Regions from separate parts of the Mycobacterium sp. NPDC050551 genome, predicted to be linked through region 1. Evidence: predicted binding sites of a transcription regulator. Region 1 holds the regulator's gene; the other holds the start of a gene.

Region 1 (15,895 bases):
AGCTCACCGACAAGGGCCGCCAGTTGGCTGTCGCCGTGATGCGCAAGCACCGGCTCGCCGAGCGGCTCCTGGTCGACGTCATCGGCCTGCCGTGGGAGGAAGTGCACGCCGAGGCCTGTCGCTGGGAACACGTGATGAGCGAGGACGTCGAACGCCGGCTCATCCAGGTGCTCGACAACCCGACCACCTCGCCGTTCGGTAACCCGATCCCCGGCCTCTCGGAACTCGGTCTGGCCGGCTTCCCCGGCGCCGAACAGGTGAGCCTGGTCCGGCTGACCGAACTGCCGGCCGGCATGCCGGTCGCGGTCGTTGTGCGCCAGCTCACCGAGCACGTCCAGGGCGACGCCGACCTGATCGCCCGCCTCAAGGACGCCGGCGTGGTGCCCAACGCCCGCGTCACCGTCGAGGCCACCGACCACGGCGGCGTCAACATCGTGATCCCGGGCCACGAGCAGGTCGAGCTGCCCCACCACATGGCGCACGCCGTCAAGGTCGAGAAGGTCTGACGCTCAACCGCTGCGGCGGCGTACCCCGGTGCGCGGCGGCAGCCGCACTCCCAGCCGGTCGGCCATCCGGTACCCGGTGAGCGCGAGTTCACGGATCTGATCGGGCCGCATCCCCGATCGCAGCGCCTGGTCGAGCATGCCGGCCATCCGGTGCCGGGGGTCGAGGCGCAGCGCGGCCTCCAGCGCCACACCGGCCAGCGGACCGTCTCCCCTGGCGTAGGCGGAGAAGGCCAGCAGCACCAGGGCCTCGTTCCGCCACGGCGGCGGCAGCATGCGCGACAGCAGTACCCACAGCGCCTCCGCCAGATCCGCGTCCTGTCCGATCGCCAACGCGTACAACGTGTCCCGCACCGACGGGTCGGTCAGGGCGCAGGCCATCGCGGCCATCTGCGTGTCGTCGGGCCGCCGGCCGTCGCCCAGCCCTCGCGCGGCGGCGATCGTGTCCTCGATCTCGCTGCGCAACACCGCATCCGGACGGGGCGCGCGGCGGTCCTGCGCGCGGCGGCGGATCATCTCGATCAGCTCCTCGCTGCGGGCCGGCTCCGGGTCGAGCACCGCCTCGAGTTCGGCACGGCTGCGGTACAGCCGCCGGCCGTCCAGCACCGCGGCGGCCGCCAGCGGTGACGCGGACGGGTCGTCGACCGGCCCGCCGGCGCAACCGCCCACCGAGTGCCAGCGTCCGCCCGCGGCGACCCGGTCCACCACGTGGGCGTCGAGCAGGTCGATGCCGTACTCGGCCAGGGCCGCGTCGAGACGGTCGACGAGCTCGCGATGGGCGTCGTTGCACGGCTCGCAGTCGGCGCCGCATTCGTCGACGATCACGGCGACCACCGCGTCCGGCGCCGCCGCGGCCGCGACCCTCGCCAGGTCGTCGATCGAGGCGGCGAGTCCGTCTGACAGGTCGACCCGCAGTACCCCGCCGAGGTCGCCGTGGTGCACGGTGACGAGGACCAGGGACTGCTCGGGCACGAAGCCCAGGACGGCGGGTACGGCGGCGATCAGCCTGCCGGGATGGTTGAGCCGGTAACCGAACTGCTGCGATGAGGTCATGGCCGCAACGCTCGTCGGCGGCACCGTCGAAAGCGGCCGCGCACCGGCCCGTTCGGGGCGACCTGGGGATGAACCGGCGACTGTGGACAGACCCGGCCCGCTGGGTGTTCACGAAGTCTTCGGTGTCGTCGGCATGCGAGATCGTCACAACCGGCGTACACCTTTTGCCATGGGTTCGATGCTGGAGTACGACCTCGTCGTCATCGGTTCAGGTCCGGGCGGGCAGAAGGCCGCCATCGCGGCCGCCAAGCTCGGCAAGTCGGTCGCCGTCGTCGAACGTGGCCGGATGCTGGGCGGGGTGTGCGTCAACACCGGCACCATCCCGTCGAAGACGCTGCGCGAGGCCGTTGTGTACCTCACCGGGATGAGCCAGCGCGAACTGTACGGGGCGAGCTACCGGGTGAAGGAGAAGATCACCCCGGCGGACCTGCTGGCGCGTACCAGCCACGTCATCGGCAAGGAGCAGGACGTGGTGCGCAGCCAGCTGATGCGCAACCGGATCGACCTGATCGAGGGGCACGGCCGGTTCATCGACCCGCACACCCTGCTGGTCGAGGAACCGACGCGCGGCGAGAACACCAGGGTCAGCGGTGAGTACATCGTGATCGCGACCGGCACCAAGCCGGCCCGGCCCGCCGGCGTCGAGTTCGACGAACACCGGGTGCTCGACTCCGACGGCATCCTGGACTTGAAGTCCCTGCCCACCTCGATGGTGGTGGTCGGCGCGGGCGTCATCGGCATCGAATACGCGTCGATGTTCGCCGCGCTCGGCACCAAGGTCACCGTGGTGGAGAAGCGCGACTCGATGCTGGACTTCTGCGACCCGGAGATCGTCGAGGCGCTGAAGTTCCACCTGCGCGATCTGGCCGTCACCTTCCGCTTCGGCGAGGAGGTGACCGCCGTCGACGTCGGCTCCGCAGGCACGGTGACGACGCTGGCCAGCGGCAAGCAGATCCCGGCCGAGACGGTCATGTACTCGGCGGGCAGGCAGGGCCAGACCGAACACCTCGACACGGCGATGGCAGGCATCGAGGCCGACAACCGCGGCCGCATCTTCGTCGACAGCAATTTCCAGACCGTGGTGGACCACATCTACGCGGTCGGCGACGTGATCGGCTTCCCGGCGCTGGCCGCCACGTCGATGGACCAGGGCCGGCTGGCCGCTTACCACGCCTTCGGCGAACCGGCCAAGGGGATGACCGACCTGCAGCCGATCGGCATCTACTCCATCCCAGAGGTCTCCTATGTGGGCGCCACCGAGGTGGAGCTCACCAAGAAATCGATTCCGTACGAGGTCGGGGTGTCCCGGTATCGCGAGTTGGCCCGCGGCCAGATCGCAGGCGACTCCTACGGCATGCTCAAGCTGCTGGTGTCGACCGACGACCTGAAGATCCTGGGCGCGCACATCTTCGGCACCAGTGCCACCGAGATGGTGCACATCGGACAGGCCGTGATGGGATGCGGCGGCACAGTCGAATACCTCGTCGACGCCGTCTTCAACTATCCGACCTTCTCCGAGGCCTACAAGGTGGCCGCGCTCGACGTGATGAACAAGCTGCGGGCGCTCAATCAGTTCCGGCGCTGAGCGCTCAGCAGCCGTCGTCGTCGGCTGCCGGCGCCGCGTCGGCGGGTCCGCCGGCCTCCGCGCGGGCCAGCAGCCGTTCGATGTGGCCGTCGAACGGCGGCGAATACGACAGGTCCTCGTCGCAGCCGCCGCCGTCGAGACCGCCGACCAGTCCGGTGACCTCCGCGCCGGCGACCCACGGCGCGCCGCTCACCCCGGCCACCAGGCCCTCGCACGGCACGGCAGGGAACCCGTGCGCCGCGACCGCCGTCGATGCCCGGCAGCCGATCGGGCCGCCCCCGATGCCCATCTGATAGCCGGTCACCGTCACCGGCGTGCCCGGCCGCGGAGCGACGCCCAGCGCCAGTCCCCCGCCGGCCTGCTGCGCGGGAGTGTCGCCGGCGTCCCGGCTGACCCGCGCGATCGCGTAGTCGGCCAGCGGATCCTGCCCGTCGATCCAGCGCGGATCGAGGTAAACCGCGTCGAGGTGCCACGGCTCCTGGCCCTGCGCGGCGGCGTCGAAGCCGGGGACGAACGTCGCGTCGAGGCCGTCGACCAGGCAGTGCGCGGCGGTCAGGATCAGGTCGCCGCGCGCCGAATCCAGCACCGAGGCGGTGCAGGTGTGGACGGGACCGTCGCCGACGAACACGGCGCCGACCCGGGGATCGGCCGACACCGGCCGGGCGACCGCGGCGGGCGCGCCCTGCGCCTCGGCGTGCTGCGGCACGGCCGGGGACGGACTGGTACAGCCGACAAGGACGACGGCGGGCAGCGCCGCCAGGACTGCGGTCTTCCGCAGGGCGGCCGCGACCGTGGACCCACGCATGGACCGATGGTGCCCGACGACGCTGGCAATCCGCCGCGTGCCGGTGATTCGGCGTGACCCGATGGGGGCATCCCCAGCGGAATGCGGCCCCGGGGGGCCGTGTTCGAACCATGTGCGGGTCCGAACGACACGCAGGCCCGCACGCAGCGCAGGTTCGGGCCACGAACGGGTCCACCACGGCGTACCGGCCGCGATGGGCGACACTAGTGGTCCCGGCACGAGGAGGATGTTGAGATGGCTGACGAGACGGGTGGCGTTGCCGACACCCCAGAGCAGTACTACCAGCCCGAGTCCACCGGCATGTACGAGCTGGAGTTCCCGGCGCCGCAGCTGTCGTCGGCCGACGGCCGCGGGCCGGTGCTGATCCACGCGCTGGAGGGTTTCTCCGACGCCGGTCACGCGATCAAGCTGGCCGCTCAGCACCTGAAGAACACCCTCGACACCGAGCTGGTGGCGTCGTTCGCCATCGACGAGCTGCTCGACTACCGCTCGCGGCGGCCGCTGATGACGTTCAAGACCGACCACTTCACCCACTACGAGGAGCCGGAGCTCAACCTCTACGCGCTGCACGACACGGCGGGTACGCCGTTCCTGCTGCTCGCCGGGATGGAGCCCGACCTGCGGTGGGAGCGCTTCATCACCGCGGTGCGGCTACTGGCCGAACACCTCGGCGTGCGGCGCGTCATCGGGCTGGGCACCATTCCGATGGCGGTGCCGCACACCCGGCCGGTCAGCCTCACCGCGCACGCCACCGACAAGGAGCTGATCGCCGACCACACGCCGTGGGTGGGCGAGGTGCAGGTGCCGGGCAGCGTGTCCAACCTGCTGGAGTTCCGGATGGCCCAGCACGGTCACGAAGCGGTGGGATACACCGTGCACGTGCCGCACTACCTGGCGCAGACCGCCTACCCGCAGGCCGCCGAGGCACTGCTGGCCGAGGTCGCCAGGAGCGCGTCGCTGCAGATCCCGCTGGCCGCACTGGGCGAGGCGGGCGCCGAGGTGTTCGAGAAGATCAACGAGCAGGTCGAGGCCAGCGCGGAGGTCGCTCAGGTGGTGACGGCGCTGGAGCGACAGTACGATGCGTTCGTCACGGCACAGGAGAACCGGTCGCTGCTGGCGCACGACGAAGAACTGCCCAGCGGTGACGAGCTCGGCGCGGAGTTCGAGCGGTTCCTCGCCCAGCAGTCCGGCGAGAAGTTCAAGGAAGACAAGTACAAAGACGGCTACGGTGACGGTTTCGGCGAGGGCGAGGACCGGCAGTAGCCCCGCACCGGAGGCCGCATGTCACCACGCAAGCCCGATCTTCGCCCGGTGCGCCAGCTGACGCCGTCGCTGGAGTACCGCACCATCCACGGCTACCGGCGGGCGTTCCGCATCGCCGGGTCCGGCCCGGCGATCCTGCTGATCCACGGCATCGGTGACAACTCCACCACCTGGAGCACGGTGCAGACCGCGTTGGCGCAGCGGTTCACCGTCATCGCCCCCGACCTGCTCGGGCACGGGAAGTCCGACAAGCCCCGCGCGGACTACTCGGTGGCCGCGTATGCCAACGGCATGCGCGACCTGCTGAGCGTGCTCGACATCGACCAGGTGACCGTCGTCGGCCACTCGCTGGGCGGTGGCGTCGCGATGCAGTTCGCCTATCAATTCCCGCAGCTGGTGGAGCGTCTCATCCTGGTCGGCGCAGGCGGGGTGACCGGTGACGTGAACGTGGCGCTGCGGATCGCGTCGCTGCCGCTGGCCAGCGAGGCGCTGGCACTGCTCCGGCTGCCGCTGGTGCTGCCCGCACTGCAGGCCGCGGGCCGCATCGCCGGAACCGCACTCGGTTCCACCCGCGTCGGCCGCGATCTGCCGGAGATGCTGCGGATCCTGGCCGACCTGCCCGAGCCGACGGCGTCCTCGGCGTTCGCCCGGACGCTGCGCGCCGTCGTCGACTGGCGCGGCCAGGTGGTCACCATGCTGGATCGTTGTTACCTCACTGAATCTGTGCCGGTGCAACTGATCTGGGGCTCGCACGACTCGGTCATCCCGGTCGGCCATGCCGCGATGGCGCACGCCGCGATGCCGGGTTCGCGCCTCGAGGTGTTCGACAAGGCCGGCCACTTCCCGTTCCACGACGAGCCGGAGCGGTTCGTCGAGGTGGTCGAGCAGTTCATCGACGCCACCGAGCCCGCCGTCTACGACCAGGACCTGCTGCGCACACTGCTGCGCAACGGGCTGCGCGAGGGCGCGCTGACCGGATCGGTCGGCACCCAGGTGGCGGTGCTCGACGCGATGGGCGCCGACGAGCGCAGCGCCACCTGACAACCGGCCAACCCGGCGGGGCGAGCACGTAGCATCGGCGCATGGCTTCCGACGTGACAGTGCTGCGCGTGTTCACCGACGCCGACGGCCAGCTCGGCAACCCCCTCGGCGTGGTGGACGCGGGCACCGTGGACCCCGCCGACCGGCAGCGGATAGCGACCGAACTCGGTTACAGCGAAACGATTTTCGTCGACGTTCCCGAGCCGGGCGCGACCACGGCGCACCTCCGCATCTTCACCCCCGCCACTGAACTCCCGTTCGCCGGCCACCCCACGGTCGGGGCGGCCTGGTGGCTGCGCGAGAACGGGTCCGCGCTGCGCACTCTGCAGGTCCCCGCGGGCATCGTGCAGGTCGCCTACGACGGCGACCTGACCGCCGTCAGCGCACGCTCGGACTGGGCGCCGGAATTCGCGATCCACGAGGTGTCCTCGCTCGACGAACTCGCCGCAGCCGACCCGTCGGACTTTCCCGACGACACCCAGCACTACGTGTGGACGTGGACCGACCGCGACAAGGGCGAAGTGCGCGCGCGAATGTTCGCGGCCATCCTGGGAGTACCCGAAGACGAGGCGACCGGCGCCGCCGCCGTGCGCCTCACCGACTACCTCAGCCGGGACCTGACGATCGTGCAGGGGCGGGGTTCGGTGATCCACACCCGGTGGAGCCCGGAGGGTTGGGTGCGCGTCGCCGGCCGTGTCGTCAGCGACGGCGCCCGGCAGTTGCTCTGACCGGTCAGCCCGACGTCCGCACCCGGCGGTGCTCGCGCAGCGCCTCGATCTCACGCTCGAAGTCGTCGGCCGACGAGAACGACCGGTACACCGAGGCGAACCGCAGGTACGCCACCTCGTCGAGTTCACGCAGCGGGCCGAGGATCGCCAAGCCCACCTCGTTGCTCGGGATCTCCGGTGAGCCCGCCGCCCGCACGGCGTCCTCGACCTGCTGGGCCAGTAGGTTCAGCGCATCGTCGTCGACCTGACGCCCCTGGCAGGCGCGCCGTACACCCTTGATGACCTTCTCGCGGCTGAACGGCTCGGTGACGCCGCTGCGCTTCACCACCGCCAGCACGGCCGTCTCCACCGTGGTGAAGCGGCGGCCACACTCGGGACAGGACCGCCGCCGGCGAATGGCCTGGCCCTCGTCGGTTTCGCGGGAATCGACCACCCGCGAGTCGGGATGCCGGCAGAAGGGGCAATGCATCGTCGCTCCTTCGCCTCGTCGACCGGTACGCACGTCGAACCACTCTGAGCGTACCTGCGCGGCGCCGGGACGACCCATCGGCGTCGCGGTCGGCGCGCCTCGACGAGGCGCTGCCACTCCCCTTGCGCAGTACGGCGATTCACCGTGCACGACGCGGTCAGCCCACCGGGGCGATCAACGTCTGGCCGGCGTCGACCGCCGCCGAGTCCAGCGCGTTGAGTTCCCGGATGCGATCGACGACCGCCGCCACCGGCGCCTCGGGCGCCACCCGCTGCGCCACCTGATGCAGTGACTCGCCGGTCTGCACCTGTACCACCGCCAGTTCCGCAGGCACCTGCGCCGGCGTCCCGACCACCCCGCCGAGCTGCGCCACCACGCCCAGCCACACCGTGATCGCCGCGGCCACCAGGGCCAGGCCCACCGTCGCCAACGGGGTGATCGGCCTGCGCCGGTGCGACGCCCGCGACACCAGCACGCCCGTGCCGCGGTACTGGACGGGGCGCCCGCCGGGGCGGGTGGACTGCGGCCGCCTGCGCACCTGCGGCGGCCGGCACACAGCCCGGTCGACCGGTCGCATCTCACTCTGCCGGGGTTCCACGATTGTCATCTGCCTGCCCTCTCCGCCGGTGGTCGTTCGCTACTGTGTTCGAAACATACTCGCTCAGGTGTTCGATGGATAGAACATGTGATCGAACTGTTGCGAAACGATAGAGCAGGCCACCGACAAGTCCCCGGACGCGATCCAGGGCGGCCCCCGGCGACGCCCATTCCCCGCGACACACCTCGAACACATGTTTGATCAACGGGCGTCGGGCGACTACATTCGGCTGCATGAGCGACGACAGCAGGGACATCGGCGAAGGCGGCAGCGCACCGGCGAGCACCGGCGGGCGGCGCACCCTCGACACCCTCACCGAACGACAGAGCACCATTCTCGACGTGATCCGGGCGTCGGTCACCAGCCGCGGATACCCGCCGAGCATCCGCGAGATCGGCGACGCCGTCGGCCTGACGTCGACGTCCTCGGTGGCCCACCAGCTCCGCACACTGGAGCGCAAGGGCTACCTGCGCCGCGACCCGAACCGGCCGCGCGCGGTCGACGTCCGCGCCTCCGACGATCCCGCCACCGCGGTCGTCACCACCGACGTCGCCGGTTCGGACTCACTGCCGGAGCCGACGTACGTGCCGGTGCTCGGCCGCATCGCCGCGGGCGGCCCGATCCTGGCCGAGGAAGCCGTCGAGGACGTGTTCCCGCTGCCCCGCGAGCTCGTCGGCGAGGGTTCACTTTTCCTGCTCAAGGTGGTCGGCGAGTCGATGGTAGACGCGGCGATCTGCGACGGAGACTGGGTGGTCGTGCGTCAGCAGAACGTCGCCGACAACGGCGACATCGTCGCGGCCATGATCGACGGCGAGGCGACGGTCAAGACGTTCAAGCGCACCCGCGGGCAGGTGTGGCTGATGCCCCACAATCCGGCGTTCGACCCGATCCCCGGCAACGACGCGGCGGTGCTCGGCAAGGTCGTCACCGTGATCCGCAAGATCTGACTGCTCAGTCCGCTCTGACGAATCCGTTCGTACGGGCGAATTCCTCGCTGGCGAACCATAGTTCGGCCACCGTGTCCTGATACCCGGGGCTCTCCGGCGACCAGTACAGACCCGATCGGGTGTCGGCCTTGATCGGGTATCCCTCCGGTGGCTCGTTCGAGCCGTCCACCGGTAGATGGATCGCGGTGCGGCCCGGCGTCGGCTCGTCGATGTCGATCGCCGCATGCCTGCCGCTGGGCGTCTCGTCCACCACCTCCACCCGGGTGGGCGTGGTGTCGACGTCATCGGAGTTCTCCTGCAGCGCGGCCTCGAACGCCGGTGCCGTCGTCGCGAGCCCGGCCGACGCAACCAAGGGCGAAGCGGCACCGCCGGCTTCGGTCGCCCGCGGATCCCATGGACTGGCCGAGCCGGCCGGTTCCGGCACCGCGGCGCCGTCATCGCCGTTGTCCTCGCGCCCCGCATACGGCCGATCGCCGTACAGCGCATCGTCGTCGTGGTGCGGATCGTGGTGTGGCTCGTCGTGATGTGGCTCGTCGTGGGGTGCGTGTTCGTGATTCAGGTCGTCGTACCAGCCGTCACCGGCCGCGCCGAACGGCCCGTCGTCGCCGCGCCCGTCTTCGCGATGCCCGCGCCTGCGGCTGAGCACCACCGCGCCGACGACGAGGCCGATGAGTGCGAGGACCGGGATGAGCGCCAGTAGCCACCAGAGATTCCACTGGTCCCACGGCCGCTCGAACCACCGCTTGGAGTCGGTGTCGGCGGACTGCCCACCGGCCGGTGCCTGCGACTGCTGCTGGCCGGGCACCTCGAGGCCCGCCAACTGAGAGGCCAGGCCGGCTGGTTCGGTGGTGAACTTGCCCGTGCTGCGGTCCCACGACACTGCGCCGCCGCTGAACCGCTGCGTGACCACCTCGCCGTTCTCGCTCTGGTCGGCCATCGGAGCGCCGAGTTCACCCGTCGCGCCGCCGAGCTTCGACCATGCGGCGTTCATCGCTCCGCGCACGATGACCGGCCCGTAGTCCGGAGTCCAGTAGATGACCGGCTTGTCCTCGGCGGCGAAGGTGCTGACCCGGCTGTTGACGCCCAGGCCGCCGTCGGCCTCGTTGCTCGTCGGGAAGCCGAGATCGCCCTCCGGCCCGCCGACGCTCTCGTACTTGTCGAGCACCTGGCCGGACACGACGTTGGCGCCGGTGGCCGGGGTGTAGAAGATCTTTCCGCCGGCGAAGTCCTGCCCGACGCCGTCGGCGCCGATCGTGTACTGCTCGCCCTCCTTGGCGCCGAGCGGACCCAGCGCGCCGCCCGCGGCGCGGCGTGCGGCATTGATGGCCGACGTCGCGTCCTCGGGCACCTGGAGACCGGCCAACTGCCCGGCCAGCTCGGGCGGCACCGTGGTGTAGGCCTTGCTCTTGCGGTTCCACGTCAGTTCCCCGCCGGTGAACTTCTGCGACACCTGGTCGCCGCGGTAGACCTCGTCCTCGGCGGGCACCCCGAGCGGCCCCGCGGATCCACCGAGCTTGTCCCACGCCGCGTTGACGGCGCCGCGAACCACGCGCGCGCCGGTGGCCGGGGTCCAGAAGATCACCGGGTTGTCGGCGGCGCTGAAGGTGGTGTTGCGGCTCTCCGGGCTCACCCGGCCCGGCTGCTCGTCGATGGTCGGGAAGCCCAGATCGCCGTCGGCGGGCCCGCCGAGCGACTCGTACTTCTCCAGGATCGCGCCCTGGGTGAAGTGTGCCCCCGTCTGCGGGGTGAAGAACATCTTGCCCGCGGCGAAGTTCTGCGCGAATCCCGCGCCGACCGGGTAGACGCCGCCGTCGCGGGGGCCGAGCGGGCCGGTCGGTCCACCACTGGCGTCCCACGCCGCGGTGATCGCGCCGTCGGCGTCGGTCTCCGGAGTCGCCCATGCGAGCGGTGCAGGCGCCAGCGCGACGGCCAGCACCGTCAGCCCCACCGCTGCGCGCCCCAACGTCGCCTTCAGCAGGGTCCGCCGCCAGCTCATCCAACCTCCCCTGGTCCGGCAACTTGCCCGAACGTAGCGCTTTCGCCGACGAGGCGTCTGATGACGTCGGACGAGAAAGCATGAGACCGATCTGGAGGAAAATACCCCGCAAACCGTGCCACCGGCGGCTGGTTGGCCTCCCGCGCGCCGCGTGACGGCCATCGGGATGTCAAAACCGCAGGTGGCTACACCCCCAGGCTGCGTCCGATGATCTCCTTCATGATCTCGGTGGTGCCGCCGTAAATGGTCTGGACGCGCGAATCGAGGTACGCGCGTGCGATCGGGTACTCCCGCATGTACCCGTAGCCGCCGTGCAGCTGCAGGCATCGGTCGATCAGGTGGACCTGCTTCTCGGTGGTGTACCACTTGGCCATCGCGGCCTGTTCGACGGTGAGCTTCTCCTCCAGGTGCAACCGGATGAACTCGTCGACCATCATCCGCACCAGGGTGGCCTCGGTGGCCAGTTCCGCCAGCAGGAACCTGCTGTTCTGGAAGCTGCCGATCGGCTTGCCGAACGCCTTGCGCTCTTTGGCGTACTGCAGCGTCTGATCGAGGACGGCCTCCATCGCGGCAGCGGCCATGATGGCGATCGAGATGCGTTCCTGAGGCAGGTTCTGCATCAGGTAGATGAAGCCCTGGCCCTCCTCGCCGAGCAGGTTCTCCGCGGGCACCCGCACGTCGGTGAAGGAGAGTTCGGCGGTGTCCTGCGCGTCCAGCCCGATCTTGTCGAGGTGGCGGCCGCGCTCGAAGCCCTCCATGCCGCGCTCGACGACCAGCAGCGAGAAGCCCAGCGCGCCCTTGTCGGGATCGGTCTGGGCCACCACGATCACCAGGTCGGCGTGGATTCCGTTGGTGATGAACGTCTTGGCGCCGTTGAGCACGTAGTGGTCGCCGTCCTTGACGGCGCGGGTCTTGATCCCCTGCAGGTCGCTGCCGGTGCCCGGTTCGCTCATGGCGATGGCCGAGATCAGCTCGCCGGTGCAGAAACTCGGCAGCCAGCGCTGCTTCTGCTCCTCGGTGGTCAGCCGCAGCAGGTAGGGCGCGACGACGTCGTTGTGCAGGCTGAAGCCGATGCCGCTGTAGCGGCCCGCGGAGGTCTCCTCGGTGATGATGGTGTTGTAGCGGAAGTCCGCGTTGCCCCCGCCGCCGTACTCCTCGGGCACCGCCATCCCGAGGAAGCCCTGCTTGCCCGCCTCCAGCCAGATGCCCCGATCGACGATCTTGTCCTTCTCCCACTGGTCGTGGTGCGGCGCCACGTGGCGCTCCAGGAAGCTGCGGTAGGACTCGCGGAACAGGTCGTGTTCGGCCTCGAAGAGGGTGCGCTCGTACTTGATGGCCGCGGATGTGGGCAAGCCCATGTGGTACCTCCGGTACTGGGTTTCGGACGTGCGGCCAACATATACCAACCGGATGGTTGGTCGCCTGCGGCCCGCCGGTCACCTCGGTCCTCCGGCCGTAGACTCGCGACCGTGCGCACCCGCCCCACCAGCCTCACCCACTGGGGCGGCTTCACCGCGGACGTGCACGCCGGCGACATCGCCGCGGTGACACCCCTGCCCGGCGATGCGGACCCGTCACCGCTGCTGGGCAATCTGCCCGGGTCGATCCGGCACCGATCGCGGATCGCCGCGCCGGCCGTGCGCCGCGGATGGCTGCGCGACGGCCCGGGACCGACGGCGCGGCGCGGCGCCGACGAGTTCGTCGCCGTCGGCTGGGACGAACTGACCGAGTTGCTCGCCGCCGAGCTGCGCAGGGTCGTCGACACCCACGGCAACGAGGCGATCTACGGCGGCTCCTACGGCTGGGCCAGTGCAGGCCGGTTCCACCACGCTCAGAGCCAGGTGCACCGCTTCCTCAAACTGCTCGGCGGCTACACGTTCTCGCGGCACTCCTACAGCCTGGGCGCCACCGGGGTGATCATGCCGCGGGTGGTCGGCACCCACGACGACCTGTTCAAGCGGTCGACCGACTGGGAGGTCATGGTCGCCTACACCGACCTGATGGTGTGCTTCGGCGGCGTGGCACTGAAGAACACCGCGATCAACCACGGCGGCACCACTGCCCACCCTGCGCGGGATGCGTTGCGCCGCATGCGCGAACGCGGCGCGCAGATCGTGTCGTTCTCGCCCCTGCGCGACGACGTCGACGGCGAGTGCGAATGGCACGCGCCGGTGCCCGGCACCGACGTGGCGATCATGCTGGCCCTGGCCTACGTGCTGGCGACGGAGAAACTGGCCGACCGCGACTTCCTGCGCCGGTACTGCACCGGTTACGAACACTTCGAACGCTATCTGCTCGGTGCCGACGATGCGACGCCCAAGACCCCGCGGTGGGCGTCGGCGATCTGCGGTCTGCCCGCCGCCGATCTCACCGCACTGGCCCGCCGGATGGCGGCGGGCCGCACGATGGTCACCGTCAGCTGGTCACTGCAGCGGATCCGGCACGGCGAACAGGCGCCGTGGATGGGACTGACGCTGGCCGCCATGCTCGGCCAGATCGGGCTGCCCGGAGGCGGATTCGGCCACGGCTACGGGTCGATGAACGAACCGGGCCTGCCGCCGCTGCGGTGCGGCCTGCCGAAGTTGCCGCAGGCCCTCAACCCGGTGCGCACGTTCATCCCGGTCGCCGCCGTCAGCGACATGCTGCTGCATCCCGGCCGCGAATTCGACTACAACGGGCTGCGGCTCACCTATCCCGACATCAGGCTGGTGTACTGGGCCGGCGGCAATCCGTTCCACCACCACCAGGACATCCCCCGGTTGCGCCGTGCACTGGGCCGGCCCGACACCGTGGTGGTGCACGAGCCGTACTGGACGGCGATGGCCCGGCACGCCGACATCGTCATCCCGTCGACCACCGCGTTCGAACGCGACGACTACTCGGGATCGCGCAACGACCCGATGCTGATGGCGATGCCGAAACTGGCCGAGCCCTTCGCACAGTCCCGCGACGACTACACGACGTTCGCCGCACTCGCCGACCGCCTCGGATTCGGCGAGCAGTTCACCGAGGGCCGCACCGCCCGTCAGTGGCTGGCGCATCTCTACGAGAAGTGGTCGGCCGGGCTGGATTTCGATGTGCCGACGTTCGAGGAGTTCTGGCGGGCGGGGCGGCTGCGGCTGCCGACCGACGATGGGCTGACACTGCTCTCGGACTTCCGTGCCGATCCGCGGGCACACCGGCTGGGCACCCCGAGCGGACTCATCGAGATCTTCTCCGCCGACATCGACGGGTTCGGCTACGCCGACTGCGCGGGCCATCCGCGGTGGTACGAGCCCACCGAATGGCTCGGCGGTGACCGCGCGCGGCGCTACCCGCTGCACCTGCTGGCCAACCAGCCGGCGTCGCGGCTGCACGGGCAGCTCGACGGCGGCGCCACCAGTCAGGCCGCGAAAGTGGCTGAGCGCGAGGCGATCCGGATGCATCCGACCGACGCAGCAGCTCGCGGGCTGGCAGGCGGCGACGTCGCACGGGTGTTCAACGACCGCGGCGCGTGCCTGGCCGGCGTCGTCGTCGACGACCGGCTGCGCCCGCAGGTGGTGCAGTTGCCGACCGGCGCGTGGTACGACCCGGCCGATCCCAGCGACCCGGATTCCCTGTGCGTGCACGGCAATCCGAACGTGCTCACCGAGGACGTCGGGACGTCGTCGCTGGCGCAGGGCTGTACCGGGGCGCACGTGCTGGTCGAGGTCGAGAAGTTCTGCGGCACCCCGCCGCCCGTGCGGGCCCACGAGCCGCCGGTGCTTCACGACCGCCGAGACGACGGTTGTTGACGAGAAAGCCGAGAAGAGGTGTCAACAACCGTAGTGTCGGCGCGATGAACAGCTAGAAGGTGGCGAAGTCCCGAAGGCCGGCGGACAGCGCGACCGGAACCCGGGCCTTGATGCGGGTGCCCTGCTCGGTGTGTTCGGTGGCGTCCACCCTGCCGTCGGCGTGGATGCGAGCGACGAGATCGCCGCGGTCGTAGGGCACCGTGACATCGATGACGACGTCGGTGGGCTCCACCAGTTCGGCCATCCGCGTGCGCAGCCGGTCGAGCCCCTCGCCGGTGCGCGCCGAGACGAACACCGCACCGGGCAGCGCGCTGCGCAGCTGGGCCAGCGTCAGCCCGCTCGCGGCGTCGACCTTGTTGACCACCACGAGTTCGGGCGGCGGCGCCATGTCGTAGTCGGCCGCGACGTCGTTGATCACCTGCCGCACGGCGTTGACCTGTGCCAGCGGGTTGACGTCGGACCCGTCGATGACGTGGACCAGCAGGTCGGCGTCGACGACCTCCTCCAGTGTGGAGCGGAACGCCTCCACCAGCTGGGTGGGCAGATGCCGGACGAAGCCGACGGTGTCGGTCAGCACGAACGGCCGCCCGTCGTCGAATTCGCCTCGGCGCGTAGTCGGTTCGAGGGTGGCGAACAATGCGTTCTCGACCAGCACGCCGGCCCCGGTGAGCGCGTTGAGCAGGCTCGACTTGCCGGCGTTGGTGTAGCCCACGATCGCCAGGGCGGCGACGTCGCTTCGACGCCTGACACTGCGCTGGGTGTCGCGGATCTTCTTCATGTCCTTGATCTCGCGGCGCAGTTTCGACATGCGCTCGCGGATCCGGCGCCGATCGGTCTCGATCTTGGTCTCGCCGGGACCGCGGGTGCCGACGCCGCCGCCGCTACCGCCCGCGCCGCCACCCTGACGGGACATCGACTCACCCCAGCCGCGAAGCCGGGGCAGCATGTACTCCATCTGGGCCAGCGACACCTGCGACTTGCCCTCGCGGCTGGTGGCGTGCTGGGCGAAGATGTCGAGGATCAGCGCCGTGCGGTCGATCACCTTCACCTTGACCGCCTTCTCCAGCGCGTTGAGCTGAGCGGGACTCAGCTCGCCGTCGCAGATGACGGTGTCGGCGCCGGTGGCCAGGACGA
Region 2 (15,895 bases), on a different contig from region 1:
AACTCCGAGCACATCAAGGTCACCCTGCAGCGGCTCAAGGCCAAGGCCGAAGCGGGCGTCCAGTAGGACTCTCTAGGCCACGCCGCTACGCCGGTTCTGCGTCGTCGTCTCGGTCGGTGAGGTGGCGGCGGGGGTGGTGGTAGTTGTTGGTGCGGTGTTGGCCGGTGTCGAGGGTGGGTGGGGGGATCCATTCGGTGCGGCCGTTGCGTCGGCGGGTGGTCCATTCGCTTTGTTCGATGAGGTTGTTGTCGGGTTGGCAGGCCAGGGCGAGTTCGTCGATGTCGGTGCGTCCGCCCTCGGCCCAGTCGCGCTGAGCGTGGTGGACTTGGGTTCGGTAGGCCGGGGCGGTGCAGCCGGGTCGGGTGCAGCCCCTGTCGCGAGCGAACAACGCCAGCCGCTGGGCGGTGGTGGCGCAACGCCGGGCGCGACCGAGGTAGAGGATTTCTTCGGTGTGGTCGTCGAAGACGGCCAGGTAGTGCTGGGACTGGCCGGCCAGCCGGATCAGGTCGCGGACCGGCAGTTTGGTGCCGCCGGCGGTGCGGGCGTAACCGGTGCCGGCGTGCAGGTCGCCGACGGTGGTGGTGGCCACGATGGTGGCCGGTAGCCCGTTGATCTGACCTCCGGTGGCCGCGGCGTGCCGTAGCGCGGTCTTCAGCGCGTCGTGGTGGCGTTGTTCGCGGGTGCGCGGATCGGAGTTGCCGGTGATGTCGCGTTCGGCGACCTCGCCCGCACCCGGGTCCTCAGGCAGGTTGTGTCCGGGCGCGCCGTCTCGGGCGAGCACGACGTCGAGTAGGGCAGCGGTCTCGGGGTCGAGCTCGCCACGGACCGGGGTCATCCCGTCGCGGCGCTGCTTACCCATCTTCAGATTGCGTTTGGCTTGCTGGGTGTCGTGGTCGGGTTCGGCGCCGTCGGGATCGATGACCTCGACCAGATGATCGGCGAGCTTTTGCAGATCCTCCGGGCACATGCCCTGCGCCCACCGCGCGAGGTCGCCCTCGGCGTCGGCGCGGGGCGCCTGGTCGACCCACGGCGGGAGCCTGGTGAAGAACTTGCGGATCACCTCGACGTGCGCGGGATCGATCAGCCCTTTCGTCAAGGCGGCCGACGTGTTGTCCCACTCCGCAGGTAGTTCTTCACCGGTGAACGCCCACCGGGGTCCGAGCATGCCGGCAGCGTCGAGGCGTCTCTTCGCATCGGCGGTGTCGAGGTGTAACCGCTGCGCCAACACGTCTTTCAGCCCGGTGCCACCGAAGTCCGCGGCGGTGAACCGCTGCGTCAGGGTGGCCAGCACGGTGTGATCGAGCGCGGCTTCCTGGCGCAGCCCGTGCTGGCGGTGCTCGTAGACCGCCACCAACTCCGCGCCGGTCAACGTGCCCAGGGGCAGGGCGGCCAGCCCGGCGCGGGCATCGTCCCACGCCTGCAGCGCCGCGACCACATCCGCCCCGTCCATACATCGAACACTAGTTCGACCCCCCGACAGATCAGCCGACTTTGTGACAGAGAAACAGATGTGACACAAGGGATTCGACCGCGCGTTAGTGCGGCGGCCCGCAATCCGGTCGGCGAGCCGATAGGCGGCGTGAAGCGCCCTCACGCCGAGCCAGCGCAACGGCTCGGGTTTCCCAGTCACGCGCGCGGTGGCCCACCCCGGAGGAAACGCGGCTACGTCACCGTGGCGGACTGCCCGTTCTTGTTGAGGTAGTTGCGCCCGTCGGCGGTCGAGATGCCGCTGGCGGTGACCCAGCGCGCGCCGTCGAAACGAAACTGTTCGCGCGACGACGCGTCGCCCATCGAGAAGCAGTCCGGACCGCAGTCGTAGGCGACGGTCACCGCGCTCGTCGCGCCGTCGGAGAAGATGAACGTGTGCGATCCCTCCGTGAGAGGTGCCTGCTCCGCGGAGGCCGACGGAGCCGCCGCCAGGCCGCCGATGCAGACGGCCGCCAGAGCGATGGCAAACTTCTTCATGGTTTCTCGTTTCTCTGGGTCATTCGCCGGCGCCGATCCCCCTCGAAGCTATTGGTTCGTCACCTGGATCGCTCGGCAAATTGCGCATCCGAATCGACGCCGCTTGTTTACGGAAGGAAGTTCAGCCCGATGACGAGCAGCGATGCATGTCATGGGCGTTCAGAATCGTTTTCGGAAACCACATGGCACACGGCTATGGCTAAGCATTCGTGGGCGACCCATCGGCCGCACCGCGAGCCGATCCGAGAGAGCTAGTGGGGGCGGCCGGCGATCCGGTCGGCGAGTGCCGCAATCGGTGACGTGGTGGCCCGGCCGCGCGCCTCGTGGCGGTCGGCGAGCTGATAGGCGGTGTACAGGCCCCGCACGCCGAGCCAACGCAACGGTTCGGGCTCCCAGTCGCGCGCACGGTGCCCCACCCAGGGCAGCGCGGTGCGGTCGGTGTCGTGGCGGAGCACCAGATCGGCGAGCGTCCGCCCGGCGAGATTGGCCGCGGTGACCCCGTGCCCGACGTACCCGCCGGCCCAACCCAGCCCGGTCGACCGGTCCAGGCCCACACCCGCAGACCAGTCCCGCGGCACCGCGAGCACCCCGCACCAGCCGTGCGCGATCGGCACGTCGCGAACCTGCGGCAGGATCGCGTGCAGCACCTCGGTCAGCCGGCCGATGGTGCGCGCCGGCACCCGGCCGTCGACGTCCGTGCGCGACGCGTAGCGGTAGGGCACGCTGCGCCCGCCGATGGCGATCCGGTCGTCGACCGTGCGCTGGGCGTAGAAGAAACCGTGCGCGGTGTCCCCCGCCGTCTCGCGGCCCTCCCAGCCGATCGCGTCCCAGATCCGCTCGGGAATCGGCTCGGTGGCGATCATCGAACTGTTCATCGGCAGCCACCGCCGCCGCAGCGTCGGCATCCTCGCGGTGAACCCCTCGGTGGCGCGCAGCACGGTGCCGGCCCGGACCGCGCCGTGCGCCGTGTCGGCCCGGCCCGCCGCGATGGCGGTGACCGTCGTCTGCTCGTAGATGTCGACGCCGAGGCGTTCGACGACGTCGGCCAGTCCGCGGGCGAGGCGCGCCGGCTGGATCCGTGCGCAGTGCGGCGTGTGGTACGCCGAGATCATGTCGGCGAACCGGATCCGTTGCGCCGCTTCATCTCCGGTCAGCAGCGCCACGTCGTCATCGCCCCAGCGCAGCTCCTCGTCGAACGCCGCCGCCAGCCGTGCGGCCTGCGCCGGGTTGCGGGCGATCTCCAGGGTGCCGCCCTTGACGACGCCGGCGTCGATGCCCTCCCGGGCGGTGACGCCGATGACCTCGTCGACGGCGTCGTTGAGCGCCCGCTGCCACGCCACTACGCGCTGCCTGCCGTACTGCTGGGCGAGCCTGGCGCGGTCACCGGGCACCAGGCCGGACAACCAGCCGCCGTTGCGGCCGGATGCGCCGAACCCCGCGAAGCGGGCCTCGAGCACCGCGATGCGCAGCGACGGGTCGGCGCGCTTGAGGTAGTAGGCGGTCCACAGCCCGGTGTATCCCGCGCCGACGATGCAGACGTCGGCGTCGCGGTCGCCGGACAGCCGCGGGCGGGGTGCGGGGAGTTCGGCGAACCAGTGCGACACCTCGCCGTTGCGCACCTGCCCGCGATCCGTCGCCACCGCCCGATCCTGTCAGACCCCGGGTGCACGCTGAGGGCAGGTACCACTGACGAAAGGACGCCGCCGATGTGCTGGCAGTGCGATCACCCCGAGGCCTCGCTCGCCGACTACCTCGACGTGCTGTACGACAAGGTCGTCGAGCACGGCTGGGCGGTTCAGTTCGTCGAGAGCGAACGTAATCCGTTCTCCTACACCGTGGGTCTGCACGAGTGCGGGCTCCCGGAACTGCTCGTCACCGGTGTGGACCCGCCCCGGGCACTGCAGGTGCTCAACACCGTCGCCGACTACTGCGTGTGCGAGGAACCCCCGGCCCCGGGCGACGAGATCGAACTGCCCGACGGGGTCCTGCTCGAGGTGGTCGAAGTGGCGCAGCCCGACGCCCACCTCGGCATGGCGATCAACCTCTATGGCGCTGATGTGCGGGCGCTTCAGCTGGTGTGGTCGGACCGGCGGGGGCGCTGGCCGTGGTCGGCCGACTTCAACCCCGGCGGCCGCAGGCAACCGGTACTGGGACCACGCACTCAAAATGCGTAGCGGTGGAACTGCGCCATGGTGCGCAGTCCGGGCACCCGGTTCATCACCGCCGCCATCACCCGGTAGCCGGCACTCAGTGTCGAGAACGCGTCGGTTTCGAACACCGGCACCCACGCCAGCAGCCGGGTTCCGGGCACGGCGTCGAGGATGTCGGCGGGCCTGTCGATCGCCCAGTGCAGTGTCGACCCCGAGCGACGCACCACGGTGTTGGTCCACTGCGACCGGATGCCCAGCCGGTTGAACGCGTCGAATTGCAGTTCACCCGAGGGGAAGTGGGCCACCACCCGGCGCAGCAGGGCCACGCCGTCCGCCTCGGTCAGGTACATGGTCAGCCCCTCGCCCAGGATCAGGGTCGGCCGGTCCGCCGTGATCGAGGCGAGCCACGCCGGATCGGTGACCGATGCGGCGACTCGGTGGTAGTGCTCGGGCTGCGGATAGAACCGCTCGCGCAGCGCGATCACGTCGGGATAGTCGACGTCGTACCACTCGACGCCCGGCCCGGGCGCCAGCCGGAAGAAGCGGCTGTCCAGCCCGCAGCCGAGGTGCACCACCACCGCTTCGGGATGCACCGCGAGGAACTGCCCCGCCCAGGTGTCGAAGTGCTTGGAGCGCAGCGCGACACTCGGCGCATTGCCCGGCGTCATCCCGGTCTTCGCCCAGTCGTAGTCGATCTGCGCGACGATGTCCGCGGCGAGGTGGTCGTGCAGGGCGGAGTCGGCGGCCCCGGCGTCGAGCGCCTTGGCGTACAGCGTCGCCAGCATGGTCTCCGGCGCACCGGTCAGGTCGACCCTCGTCTTGTCGGTCATGACCTCGACGGTAGCCCACCCGCGGGCGCGTCGTTCAGCCCGCGGATCCGGCTTTGCGCTTGGCTTTTCGCAGCTCCACCCAGAACCGCGCGGCCTCCCGGATCGACTCCTCGACCGGCCGGGGCTGCCAGCCGAGCTCGCGCACCGCCTTGCTGTGGTCGACCTCGGCCTCGGCCCGCATCAGCCGCAGCGAGCCCATCGACAGCCGCTCGTCGGTGCCGCGCAACCGGGCCTTCGCGCTGCCCATGGCGGCCATCGCGTAGGACAGCGCCAGCGGCACCGACTTGGTCGGCGGCGGGGTGCCCGCCGCCTCGGCGGCGATGCGGACCACCTCGGCGTTGCTGATCATCTTCTCGGAGATGAGGTACCGCTCGCCCGGACGGCCCTTCTCCGCGGCCAGGATCATCGCGCGGGCGGCGTCGTCGACCCCGACGGCCTCCAGTTCGATACCGCCCATCACGAACGGCAGTTTGCCGAACGCGGCGCCCGCGATGATCGCACCGTGCGGGGTGCGGCCCCAGTCGCCGGCGCCGTAGGTCGTCGACACGCACATCGCCACGGCGGGCAGACCCCGGCGGCGCGCGTAGTCCAGCACGAGCTCCTCGGCCTGCAGGCGGGACCGGACATAGGGCGTCAGGCGCTTGCGCTGTGCCTCGCCGATGACGTCGTCCTCGGTGGCGACGCGGCCCCGCTTCCTGCCGACGGTCACGTAGCTGCTGGTGAACACGAAGCGGCGCAGCGGGTGGGCGTCGTGCACCTGCGCGGCGACCTCGAGCACGTTGCGGGTGCCCTCGACGTTGGTGCGGAACAGCGGCGCCGGATCGCGCAGCCAGCCCCGGGTGTCGACCACGCAGTAGTAGACGTCCTGGCAGCCCGTCATCGCCTCGCGCAGGACGTCGTCGCTCCAGATGTCGCCGACGAACCGCTCGACCTGCAGGTCGTCGATGCCGACGGTCTTGGCGCCGTCGCGCACCATCACCCGGACGTCCTGGCCCGCCGCGACCAGCTGGCGCGTCACGTGCGAGCCGAGGTAACCGTTGGCGCCGATGACCAGCGCGCGGGTCACCGGGCGCCGCCGAAGGAAGTCAGCCATGCGGCGGCCTCGTCGGGCAGGGTGCCCAGTTCCTGGGCCTTCCTGCACCATTTGGTGGCCGCGGACACGAACCGCAGCGGGTTGTAGATGTCCTCCTGGCGGCGCCACTTGCCGTCGCCGGCGTAGGTGACGATCGAGATGTTGGTGGCGCTGATGACGCTGCCGTCGCCGGGGTCGCGCATGGGGTTGTCGAGCTCGCAGATCACCCGGGCGGTCGATTCGTCGTAGACCGTCCACAGCGACGGGAACGACGTCATGTAGCTGCCGGGGAAGGCTTCCATGGTCTTCCAGATCCAGTCGCGGACCTGCTCGCGACCGCGCATGGTGCCCGCGGCGTGTTCGACGTAGACGATGTCCTCGCTGTACTGGTCGACCCACGGATCCCAGTTGCGGGTCTGCGCGGCGGTGTCGACGGTCTTCTCGAAGTCGGCGAAGGCGGCGATGAGTTCGTCGCGGCTGAAGGTGCTGCCCGTCACCACCAAACTAGAACACGTTCTACCCGGGTTGTCGAGGTCCGCCGCGGTCAGGCCACGCCGGGACTATCCGAACCGTTCCCGAGGTTGTAGCTGGTGCCCCGAAGAGTAGAAAGGGACAGATGAGCAGGACTTATCACAAGAACCCGGTGGCGGTCGACGCATTGTCGCCGGAGCAGTACCAGGTGACGCAGCGCAACGGCACGGAGCGGCCGTTCACCGGCGAGTACTGGGACAACCACGAACCGGGTATCTACGTGGACGTGGTGTCCGGTGAGCCGTTGTTCGCCTCGACGGACAAGTTCGAGAGTGGCAGCGGGTGGCCGAGCTTCACCAGACCGCTGGATGCCGCGAACGGCGCGTCGAATGTGCGAGAGAAGCGGGACTTCAGCCACTTGATGCTCCGCACCGAGGTCCGGTCCGCGCACGGCGACAGCCACCTCGGACACGTGTTCAACGACGGGCCGCGCGAGGCAGGCGGGTTGCGCTACTGCATCAACTCGGCTTCGCTGAGATTCGTCCATCTCGACGACCTCGAGGCCGAGGGATACGGCGAGTACCGGCAACTCTTCTCTTCACAGGAGGCACAGGCATGAGCACCACCGAGAAGGCGATCCTGGCCGGCGGCTGCTTCTGGGGCATGCAGGATCTGATCCGCAAGCAGCCCGGGGTGGTGTCAACCCGAGTCGGCTACACCGGCGGGCAGAACGCCAACGCGACCTACCGCAACCATCCCGGCCACGCCGAGGCGATCGAGATCGTCTACGACCCGGCGAAGACCGACTACCGGGCGGTGCTGGAGTACTTCTTCCAGATCCACGACCCCACGACGAAGAACCGGCAGGGCAACGACGTCGGCACCAGCTACCGGTCGGCGATCTTCTACGTCGACGACGAGCAGAAGCGCGTCGCACTCGACACGATCGCCGACGTCGACGCCTCAGGGCTCTGGCCCGGCAAGGTGGTCACCGAGGTGACGCCCGCCAGTGATTTCTGGGAGGCCGAGCCCGAGCACCAGGACTACCTGGAGCGGCTGCCGTGGGGCTACACGTGCCACTTCCCGCGACCGGACTGGAAGCTGCCCAAGCGGGCCGACGCGACGACGTAGTCAGGACCCGAGGGGTGTCGGCCGGCGGCGCATGACCACCCGGCCGCCATCCTTCGGGGTGAACGCCACCCCGCGGGAGTGCACCTTCTCGTCGCGCGCCGTCGTGGTCTCGACGTCGAAGTGCCGCAACACCGTTCGTAGGACGACGTCCATCTCCATGTTGGCGAAGGCGGCGCCGACGCATCGGCGGGTGCCGCCGCCGAACGGCGCCCAGGCGAACATGTTGGGCCGCTTGCCGACGAACCGCGTGGGGTCGAACCGCTGCGGGTCCGGGAACTCCTCGGTGTTGGCGTGCAACTGGTTGATGCTCACCAGCACCGAGTAGCCGCGCGGGATACGCCACTGGCCGATCTGCACCATCGGCGCCCAGACGTGCCGTCCGCAGAAGTCGATCACGGTGCGCGACCGCTGCACCTCGAGGATGGTGGCCTGGCGGTACTCGTTGCCGTCGGTCTGTGCCTCGGCCTCCAGTTCGGCGAGCACCGCGGGATGACGGCTGATCCGCTCGAACGCCCACGCCAGGGTCGACGCGGTGGTCTCGTGCCCGGCGGCGAGCAGGGTGAGCAGCTCGTCGCCGATCTCACTCGGCGTCATCGTCGAGCCGTCTTCGTACGCGCTGCGCAGGAACAGCGACAGCACATCGGTGCGCTCGTCGAAGTGCTCGTCGGCCCTGGCCTGGGCGATCAGGGTGTCGATCACCGACTCGTAGGTCCGCCGGTAGTCGTGCAGACGTCGCCACGGGCTCAGCGGCCCGAGGTCGCGGGCCGGTTCCGGGAAGACGACGAGGCGCGAGCCCAGCGTCACCCACGGCGGGATCACCTCGCGGAGCCGGTCGAGCTCGGCGCCGTCGGCCCCGAAGATGGCGCGCAGAATGATGTTGAGGGTGATCCGCATCATCGGTTCGAGGGTCTCGAACGGCCGGCCGTCGGGCCACGACGCCATCTCGCGGCGCGTCTCCTCCTCGACGATCGCCTCGTAGTTCTTCATCGCCTTGCCGTGGAACGGCGGGGTGAGCAGCTTGCGTCGCGTGCGGTGCTCGTCGCCGTCGAGCGCGAATACCGATCCGGGCCCGAAGACCCGGCTGAGGTTGGGCTGGACGTTGCCGAGCTCGTCGGGACTGGTGGTGAAGACCTGCTTGGCCAGCGCCGGATCGGTGAGGATCACCGTCTTGCCGAACATCGGGATGTTGGTGACGTACGCGGCGCCGTGCCGTCGTGTCAGGCGGTCGATCAGCTGACGCCGGGCGAGCACGTACACCACGCCCTGGAGCAGCTTGGGAACACGCACCGTGGGCGGCAGATTCGCACCCTGAGACGCCGAGACGGGGTGTTCAGTGGTGGTCGCTTCGCTCATTCAGGACTCCAGACCCCGGTTGGTACTGCGATGTACCGTGGATGTGTGGAGTACGGTACCGGTTGGTACCAGCACGCGCAAGAGCGGTGGGAGGGACATGACGACCTCAGTCGACGACGAGGCCCGCGCCGGGGCCACCGACTCCTTCCGCGGCCGGTTGCTCGACGGGCTGGCCACCTCGGTCGCCGAACGCGGCTACCGCGACACCACGGTGTCGGACATCGTGCGGCACGCGCGCACGTCGAAGCGGACGTTCTACGGCCTGTTCGGCACCAAGGAGGACTGCTTCATCGAACTCCTGCGTGCCAACAACGAGGCGCTGGTCAACCGGATCCGGGCCGCCGTCGACCCCGAGGCGGCCTGGCAGGAGCAGATCCGGCAGGCCGTGGACGCCTACGTCGCCCACATCGAGTCGCGGCCCGCGGTGACGCTGAGCTGGATCCGCGAACTGCCCGGGCTCGGGGTGGTCGCCGCGCCGCTGCACCGGCTGGCCATGGAGCACCTCACCGACATGCTCGTCGACCTGAGCAGCAGCCCCGGCTTTCAGCGCGCGGGCCTCCCTGTGGTGCCGAGGCCGCTGGCGGTCATCCTGCTCGGCGGCCTGCGTGAGCTGACGGCGGTGCTGGTGGAGGACGGCGGCGACGTCCGGGCGATCGTCGAGCCGGCGGTCGCGGCCTCGACGGCGATCCTCGGCCCGCAGGCGCGTTAGCCCAGGATCAGGCGCGCCGACTTGGTGAGCCGTTCGGTCATGTCCGCGTAGGACGAATACCCCATCCCGGCCCACACCAGTGCGCCGACGTAGAGCAACTCGAGTGACTCGATGACGTCGTAGTCGGTGTCCGGCCCGAGCGCGGTGACGAGCCGGTCGCGGACGTCGCGCCCGATGCGCTGACGCAGCACCTCGACGTCGGGGTCGCGGCCCAGCAGCGCATTGGTGACCGCCCCGGCGAATTCGGGTTCGTCGGCCACCAGCAGGGCGATGTGCTGCAGCACCTCGATCACCCGTGCGGCGGGTTCCGGCGAGCCGTGATCAGCGGCCGGGGACGCGGCGAGGCGGCGCCAGAACACCTCGGCGACAAGGTGTTCCTTGGAGGAGAAGTAGGTGTAGGCGGTGGCCGCGCCGACCCCGGCCTCGGCGGCCACCCGGCGTACGGTCAGGCCCGCGAATCCGTCCCTGCCGAGGATGTCCACCGCCGCGCGGCCGAGCCGGTCGACGGTGTCGGCCTGTTTGGCGGTCAATCGGCGCCGAGTCGACTCCAAAGCCGGATCGGACACATGTCCGGACGCTACTACAACCCCGGGGGGCCAGCAACGGCCGAGCCGCCCACGCCGCGGTGAGCCGTGCCCGGCCGACGGCTAAGTTGAGACCATGAGTACCACCGAATCCGTCACCGGGACCGCCCTGCCGCCGCGGGCCGCGCAGCTTTTCGCCCTCGCCGAGAACGTCACCGGCTTCATGCCTGCCGACGAGGGCCGGGCGCTCTACGACGCTGCGGTGCGGTACCTGCCCGGCGGTGTCGGCGTCGAGATCGGCACGTACTGCGGCAAGTCGACGGTGATGCTCGGCGCCGCCGCGCAGGAAGCCGGCGCCGTCGTCTACACCATCGACCACCACCACGGCTCCGAGGAGCACCAGGCGGGCTGGGAGTACCACGACAGCGGCATGGTCGACCCGGTCACCGGACTGTTCGACACGCTGCCCACGCTGCGCCACACACTGGACGCCGCCGGGCTGGACGATCACGTGGTCGCGATCGTCGGCAAGTCCACCGTGGTGGCCACCGGCTGGCGAACACCGTTGCGGCTGTTGTTCATCGACGGCGGCCACACCGAGGAGGCCGCGCAGCGCGACTTCGACGGCTGGGCCCGCTGGGTGGACGTCGGCGGCGGGTTGATCATCCACGACGTGTTCCCCGATCCCCGCGACGGCGGCCAGGCGCCGTTCCACATCTACCGCCGCGCCCTCGACACCGGCGACTTCACCGAAGTGTCGGCGATGGGATCCATGCGGGTGCTGGAAAGGACCGGCGGGCAGCCGGGTTCGCTCTGACCGACGGGCTTTCAGCGCCGGGTGTCGGCGCAGGCGCAGTCGAATTCGTCCTCGAGGCCACGCGGCAGATCGGCGGCCCGGAAGATGCCTGAGCCGGGCGTGGTGCGCGACAGCGCATCAGCGGCGAGGATCACCGCGCCGCCGGTCCACGTGGTGCGCTCCTCCGGCCAGCGCTTGCCGTCGGCGAACACCAGTCCGGTCCAATAGGAGCCGTCCCGTTCCCGAAGATGGTGCATGGCCGCGAACTGCTCGTGCGCGCGCCGCGCATCCCCGATGGCGTCCAGCGCCATCACCAGTTCGCAGGTCTCGGCGCCGGTGACCCAGGGCCGGTCGTCGACGCAGCGGATGCCCAGGCCGGGCACCACGAAGTCGTCCCAGCGGTCGTCGATGCGTTCCAGGGCCGCGGGCCCGCGCAGCGCGCCGCACATCACCGGGTAGTACCACTCCATCGAGTGGCGGTCCTTGGGGACGAACGATCCCGGGTGCGCGACGATCGCGTGACCGAGCCGGCCGACCGCAACCTCCCACTCCGGTTGCGGGTCGTCGAAGTAGTCGGCCAGCGCCAGTGCGCACCGAAGACTGTGGTGGATGCTGGCGCACCCGGTCAGCAGCGCCTCATCGACGGGTCCGGCTTTGCTTCGCGCCCAGGCGATCTCACCGTTGGGCCGCTGCAGGTCGAGCACGAAGTCGACGGCCTTGGAGACCACCGGCCACATCCGCTCGGCGAACCGCCGGTCACGGGTGATCAGCAGGTGGTGCCACACCCCGGTGGCGACATACGCGCAGAAGTTGCTGTCGCTGTTGAAGTCCTCGACCACGCCGTTGCGGAACTGGATCGGCCACGAACCGTCGGGACGCTGCTTGTCGCGGCACCACTCGAACGCGGCACGGGCGGGTTCGATCAACCCCGCGGCGGTCAGCGCCATCGCCGACTCGACGTGATCCCACGGGTCGGTGTGACCGCCGTCGAACCACGGGATGGCGCCGGAACTCTCCTGCGTCGCCGCGATCGACTGCGCGGTCTGCAGACACTGCTGCGGGGTGAAGACACCGGGCACACCGGGGATCTCAGGCCGACGCAACATGCACCGGCTTCTCGAAGTAGAGGGCGACGCTCTTGCCGACCAGTGGGTTGAGCACTTCCTCGGCGCGCCGGGTGATCCACGGCTGGTCGACCATGTCCCACACCAGCAGCTTGTGGTAGGCCGCCACCGCGGGATGGTCGTTCTTCGACGTTCCCACAGCGCATTTCAGCCACCAGAACGGCGAGTGCAGCGCATGGGCGTGATGGTGGAAGGTGAACCGCAGGCCGTGCGACAGCACCTTGTTGCGCAACGCGTCGGCACGGTAGATCCGGACGTGGCCGCCCTCATTGGCGTGGTACTCGTCCGACAGCAGCCAGCAGATCCGCTCCGGCAGCCAACGCGGCACCGTGATCGCCAGTGAGCCACCGGGTTTGAGCACCCGCACCAGTTCGGCGATGGCCCGGTCGTCGGCGGGCACGTGCTCGAGGATCTCCGAGGCGATGACGACGTCGAACGTGCCGTCGGCGTAGGGCAGGTCCAGCGCGTCACCCTTGACCGCCTCTGCGCGGGCACCCTCGGGAACCTCGCCCTGCTCCTTCATCGCCTGCATGATCTCGTCGACGGCGTTGAGGTCCTCGGTGTTCTGGTCGAACGCGATGACGTCGGCGCCACGCCGGTAGGCCTCGAACGAATGCCTGCCCGCACCGCAGCCCACGTCGATCACCGACGTGCCGGGGCCTACACCGAGCCTGCCGAAGTCGACGGTCAGCATATCGCCCGCTTGTACACCGAGACGGTCTGCGCGGCAACGGATTCCCAGCTGAACACCTCGAGGGCACGGCGCCTGCCTGCCGCACCGAGGCGGTGCCGCTCCAGCGGCGAGTCGAGCAGCTGACCCAGCACCGCGGTCAACTCGTCGACGTCGGCCGGCCGCACCAGGCGGGCGCACTCACCGTCGGGTCCGACCACCTCGGGCAGCGCGCCCGCCCGGCTGGCCACGATCGGGGTACCGCTGGCCATCGCCTCGACGGCGGGCAGCGAGAAGCCCTCGTACAGCGACGGGATGCAGGCCACCTCCGCCGAGGCCAGCAGCTCGGCCAGCTCGGAGTCGGATAGCCCGCTCGAGGTGTTGACGATGTCACTGATGCCCAGCTCGGCGATCAGCTTCTCGGTGGGCCCGTTGGGCTCGAGCTTGCTCACCAGCTGCACGTCGAGATTGCGCTCGACCCGCAGCCGCGCCACCGCGTGCAACAGGTGGCTGATGCCCTTGAGCGGCACGTCGGCACTGGCGATCGCGATGATCCGGCCGCTGACCCGGTTGGCGGCAGGGGTGAAGAGTTCGGTGTCCACGCCCAGCGGCACCACGTGCAGCTGGCCGGGCGCCACGCCGAAGTCGTCGGCGATGTCGGTGGCCGACGACGAGGACACCGTGAGCAGCTCGGGGATCTGGCGGGCGACCTGCTTCTGCATCTCGGCGAAGCCGTACCAGCGGCGCACCAGCGGCTTGCGCCACCAGCGCGCGGCGGCGACGTCGACCACCTTGTCGCGGGTGATCGGGTGATGCACGGTGGCGACCACCGGCAGCCCCGACGCGGCGATGTCGAGCAGGCCGGTGCCGAGGCTCTGGTTGTCGTGCACGACGTCGAACTCGTCGCGCCTGCCGGCCAGCAGCCGGGCCACCCGCATCGTGAAGGTGCGCGGCTCCGGGAAGCCCGCGGTCCAGGTCGCCAGCAGCTCGTGCAGGTCGATGCGGTCGCGGATCTCGCTGGGCCGCGGCACCCGGAACGGGTCGGGCTCGCGGTACAGGTCGAGGCTGGGCACCTTCGTCAGGCGCACCCGCGGGTCCAGCCCCTCGGGGTACGGCTGGCCGGAGAACACCTCGACGTCGTGGCCGAGTTCGACCAGGCCACGGCTGAGGTGGCGGACATAGACTCCCTGCCCGCCGCAGTGGGTCTTGCTGCGGTAGGACAGCAACGCGATCCGCATACCTAGATGATTCCGAAGACGACGGGCGACGTCGCGATGAGCTCGTCGAATCGTGTCACGCGATGACTCCGCACCCTCTGGACATGTGTCCAGACTATAGTTTGACGTGCTAGTCGACGCAACGCGGCGGCTCACCGCCTGACTATCACAGCGCAGGGGCCGATGTCCGGCCCAGCCGTTCTACCAGCCGGCGAGCGGGCCCCCGCGGATGATGCGGGCCAGCTCCTCGCGTGAGCTGGCGCCGACCCGCTGACAGGCCCGGTAGATGTGGCCCTCGACGCTGCGGACCGACATCACCAGCCGTTCGGCGATCTCCCGGTTGGACAACTCGGCACACACCAGCTCGACGATCTCGCGCTGCCGCTGGGTCAGCGGTTGGCCTGCGGGATTGCGCAGCGCCGGGGTGCACAGGCCGCCGCAGTCGTCGGCGATCTGCTGCGCCAGCGTCGCGGCGTACTTGCCGCGCCTGCTCTGCCCACTGCGGGTGTACGCGACCGCCGCCTGGGCCGCCGTGTCGGCGGCGGCGGCCCGGTCGCCACTGGCCTGATAATCCATCGACGCGTCGAGCAGGCCGGGTCCGTCGTCGGCTTCGAGCGCCTGCGCGTGCCGGGCCACCGCATCGGCCAGCGGCAGCCGCAGCGAGTCGGCGAGCTCGCGGGCCCGCGCGGTCATCGACGTGTCGCCCCACAGCACGATCGCCTGCACGCAGGCCAGCTCGTGGGTGGGCTGGCCGCGGTCACGGGCGTCCCCCGCGGCGGCGCGGGCCACCTTGACGGCCTCGGTGAGTTCACCGCCTGCGGCCAGGGTCCATCCGGTGGCCAGCGAGAGGTTGGTCTGCATGTACACGTAGTCGTCCGGCACGCACCGGCGCGCCTCCTCGAGCGCATGCCGCGCGGCGTCCGCCTCGCCGAGCTTCGCGTGCGCCTCGGCGAGGCCGAAGCAGCTGGCCGCGCGCAGCCCACTGGTGACGCCGTGCTGCTCGGCCCCGGCGAGCGCCTCGTGCAGCAGTTTGGCGGCGTCGCGGATGGCGCCCCGCGCCAGCATCGCGTGTGCCCGCAGCGAGGCCAGGTTGGCATGTGCAAGTCCCGGGACATCCCGGGCGGACTCGGTGAGTTCGTCGGCCCACCGCACACATTCGTCGATGCGGCCGTTGAGACGGCAGGCCCGGCCGTGCACCCCGCCGAACCAGAACCGCATCTGCGACGACTCGAACGACGTGACCGCCCGCTCGATGGCGCGCCCGGCGAGCTCCTCGATCTGCTCGGCCCGGCCCAGCGCGCCGAGCGCCATCATCAGCGCGATGGACGCCAGCATCGCGTGCAGATCGGTCAGCGAGCCGGATTCCAGTGCCGCGTTCGCCTTCTCCTCGGCGGCGACGCACCGGCCGAGCACCGCGTCGACCCCCGCCTCGATGGCCAGCCGGGCCGCCAGTTCGGCGTCGGTCTCCGGCCCCGTGGCCAGCGCCTCGAGGATCGCCACCGCGTCGCGCGGCCGGCCGAGCAGCCAGGTCAGGTTCGCGGCCCGCAGCGTCGCCCAGTGGTGACTGTCGGCGCGGTCGCCGGTGCCGATGTCCGACAGCACCTCCTCGGCCCGGTCGCCGCAGCCGAGCAGGATCATCGTCATCGCCCGCAGCGGGGCGGCCTCGGGCGCACCGGCTTCGGCTGCGGCGGTGGCGAACCGGTCGGCTGCGTCCGGGTCAAGCAGCGCCAGCTCGTGGCGGGCGGCCTGCAGGTAGAGCTGCGGGTCGGGCGGCAGGTCGGACTCCAGGGTGAGCAGCGCGCGCCGGACCGTCGCCTGCATGTCACCGTCGGGCTGTTCGCCCAACTTGCGGGCCAGCTTCCCGCGCAGGCTGGACAGGTACA

The links. The regulator LexA, encoded in region 1, represses DNA repair genes until DNA is damaged. The targets are predictions, from matches to a motif close to CGAACANNTGTTCG.
Region 2: AB0K11_RS23300 (DUF222 domain-containing protein) is a predicted target of LexA. The motif match lies at 1,455-1,468, and genes of this name have one in related genera.

The regions. Positions count from the first base shown of each region.
Region 1 covers NZ_JBFARC010000004.1:209,438-225,332, reverse strand. Annotated here, with positions in the region: gene AB0K11_RS17550 (iron dependent repressor, metal binding and dimerization domain protein) at 1-506, shown strand, start outside; gene AB0K11_RS17545 (DUF4192 domain-containing protein) at 510-1,556, opposite strand; gene sthA (Si-specific NAD(P)(+) transhydrogenase) at 1,735-3,141, shown strand; gene AB0K11_RS17535 (trypsin-like serine protease) at 3,146-3,946, opposite strand; gene AB0K11_RS17530 (PAC2 family protein) at 4,247-5,209, shown strand; gene AB0K11_RS17525 (alpha/beta hydrolase) at 5,228-6,250, shown strand; gene AB0K11_RS17520 (PhzF family phenazine biosynthesis protein) at 6,292-6,978, shown strand; gene nrdR (transcriptional regulator NrdR) at 6,983-7,447, opposite strand; gene AB0K11_RS17510 (peptigoglycan-binding protein LysM) at 7,605-8,054, opposite strand; gene lexA (transcriptional repressor LexA) at 8,279-8,992, shown strand; gene AB0K11_RS17500 (hypothetical protein) at 8,997-10,988, opposite strand; gene AB0K11_RS17495 (acyl-CoA dehydrogenase family protein) at 11,174-12,340, opposite strand; gene AB0K11_RS17490 (molybdopterin-dependent oxidoreductase) at 12,458-14,761, shown strand; gene hflX (GTPase HflX) at 14,814-15,895, opposite strand, start outside.
Region 2 covers NZ_JBFARC010000006.1:212,500-228,394, reverse strand. Annotated here, with positions in the region: gene AB0K11_RS23305 (SRPBCC family protein) at 1-66, shown strand, start outside; gene AB0K11_RS23300 (DUF222 domain-containing protein) at 86-1,450, opposite strand; gene AB0K11_RS23295 (hypothetical protein) at 1,663-1,965, opposite strand; gene AB0K11_RS23290 (FAD-dependent oxidoreductase) at 2,217-3,605, opposite strand; gene AB0K11_RS23285 (DUF4262 domain-containing protein) at 3,672-4,139, shown strand; gene AB0K11_RS23280 (class I SAM-dependent methyltransferase) at 4,127-4,945, opposite strand; gene AB0K11_RS23275 (NAD-dependent epimerase/dehydratase family protein) at 4,980-6,038, opposite strand; gene AB0K11_RS23270 (nuclear transport factor 2 family protein) at 6,008-6,514, opposite strand; gene msrB (peptide-methionine (R)-S-oxide reductase MsrB) at 6,634-7,107, shown strand; gene msrA (peptide-methionine (S)-S-oxide reductase MsrA) at 7,104-7,619, shown strand; gene AB0K11_RS23255 (cytochrome P450) at 7,620-8,972, opposite strand; gene AB0K11_RS23250 (TetR/AcrR family transcriptional regulator) at 9,070-9,681, shown strand; gene AB0K11_RS23245 (TetR family transcriptional regulator) at 9,678-10,247, opposite strand; gene AB0K11_RS23240 (class I SAM-dependent methyltransferase) at 10,342-11,022, shown strand; gene AB0K11_RS23235 (prenyltransferase) at 11,034-12,107, opposite strand; gene AB0K11_RS23230 (class I SAM-dependent methyltransferase) at 12,091-12,819, opposite strand; gene AB0K11_RS23225 (glycosyltransferase family 4 protein) at 12,813-14,033, opposite strand; gene AB0K11_RS23220 (LuxR C-terminal-related transcriptional regulator) at 14,214-15,895, opposite strand, start outside.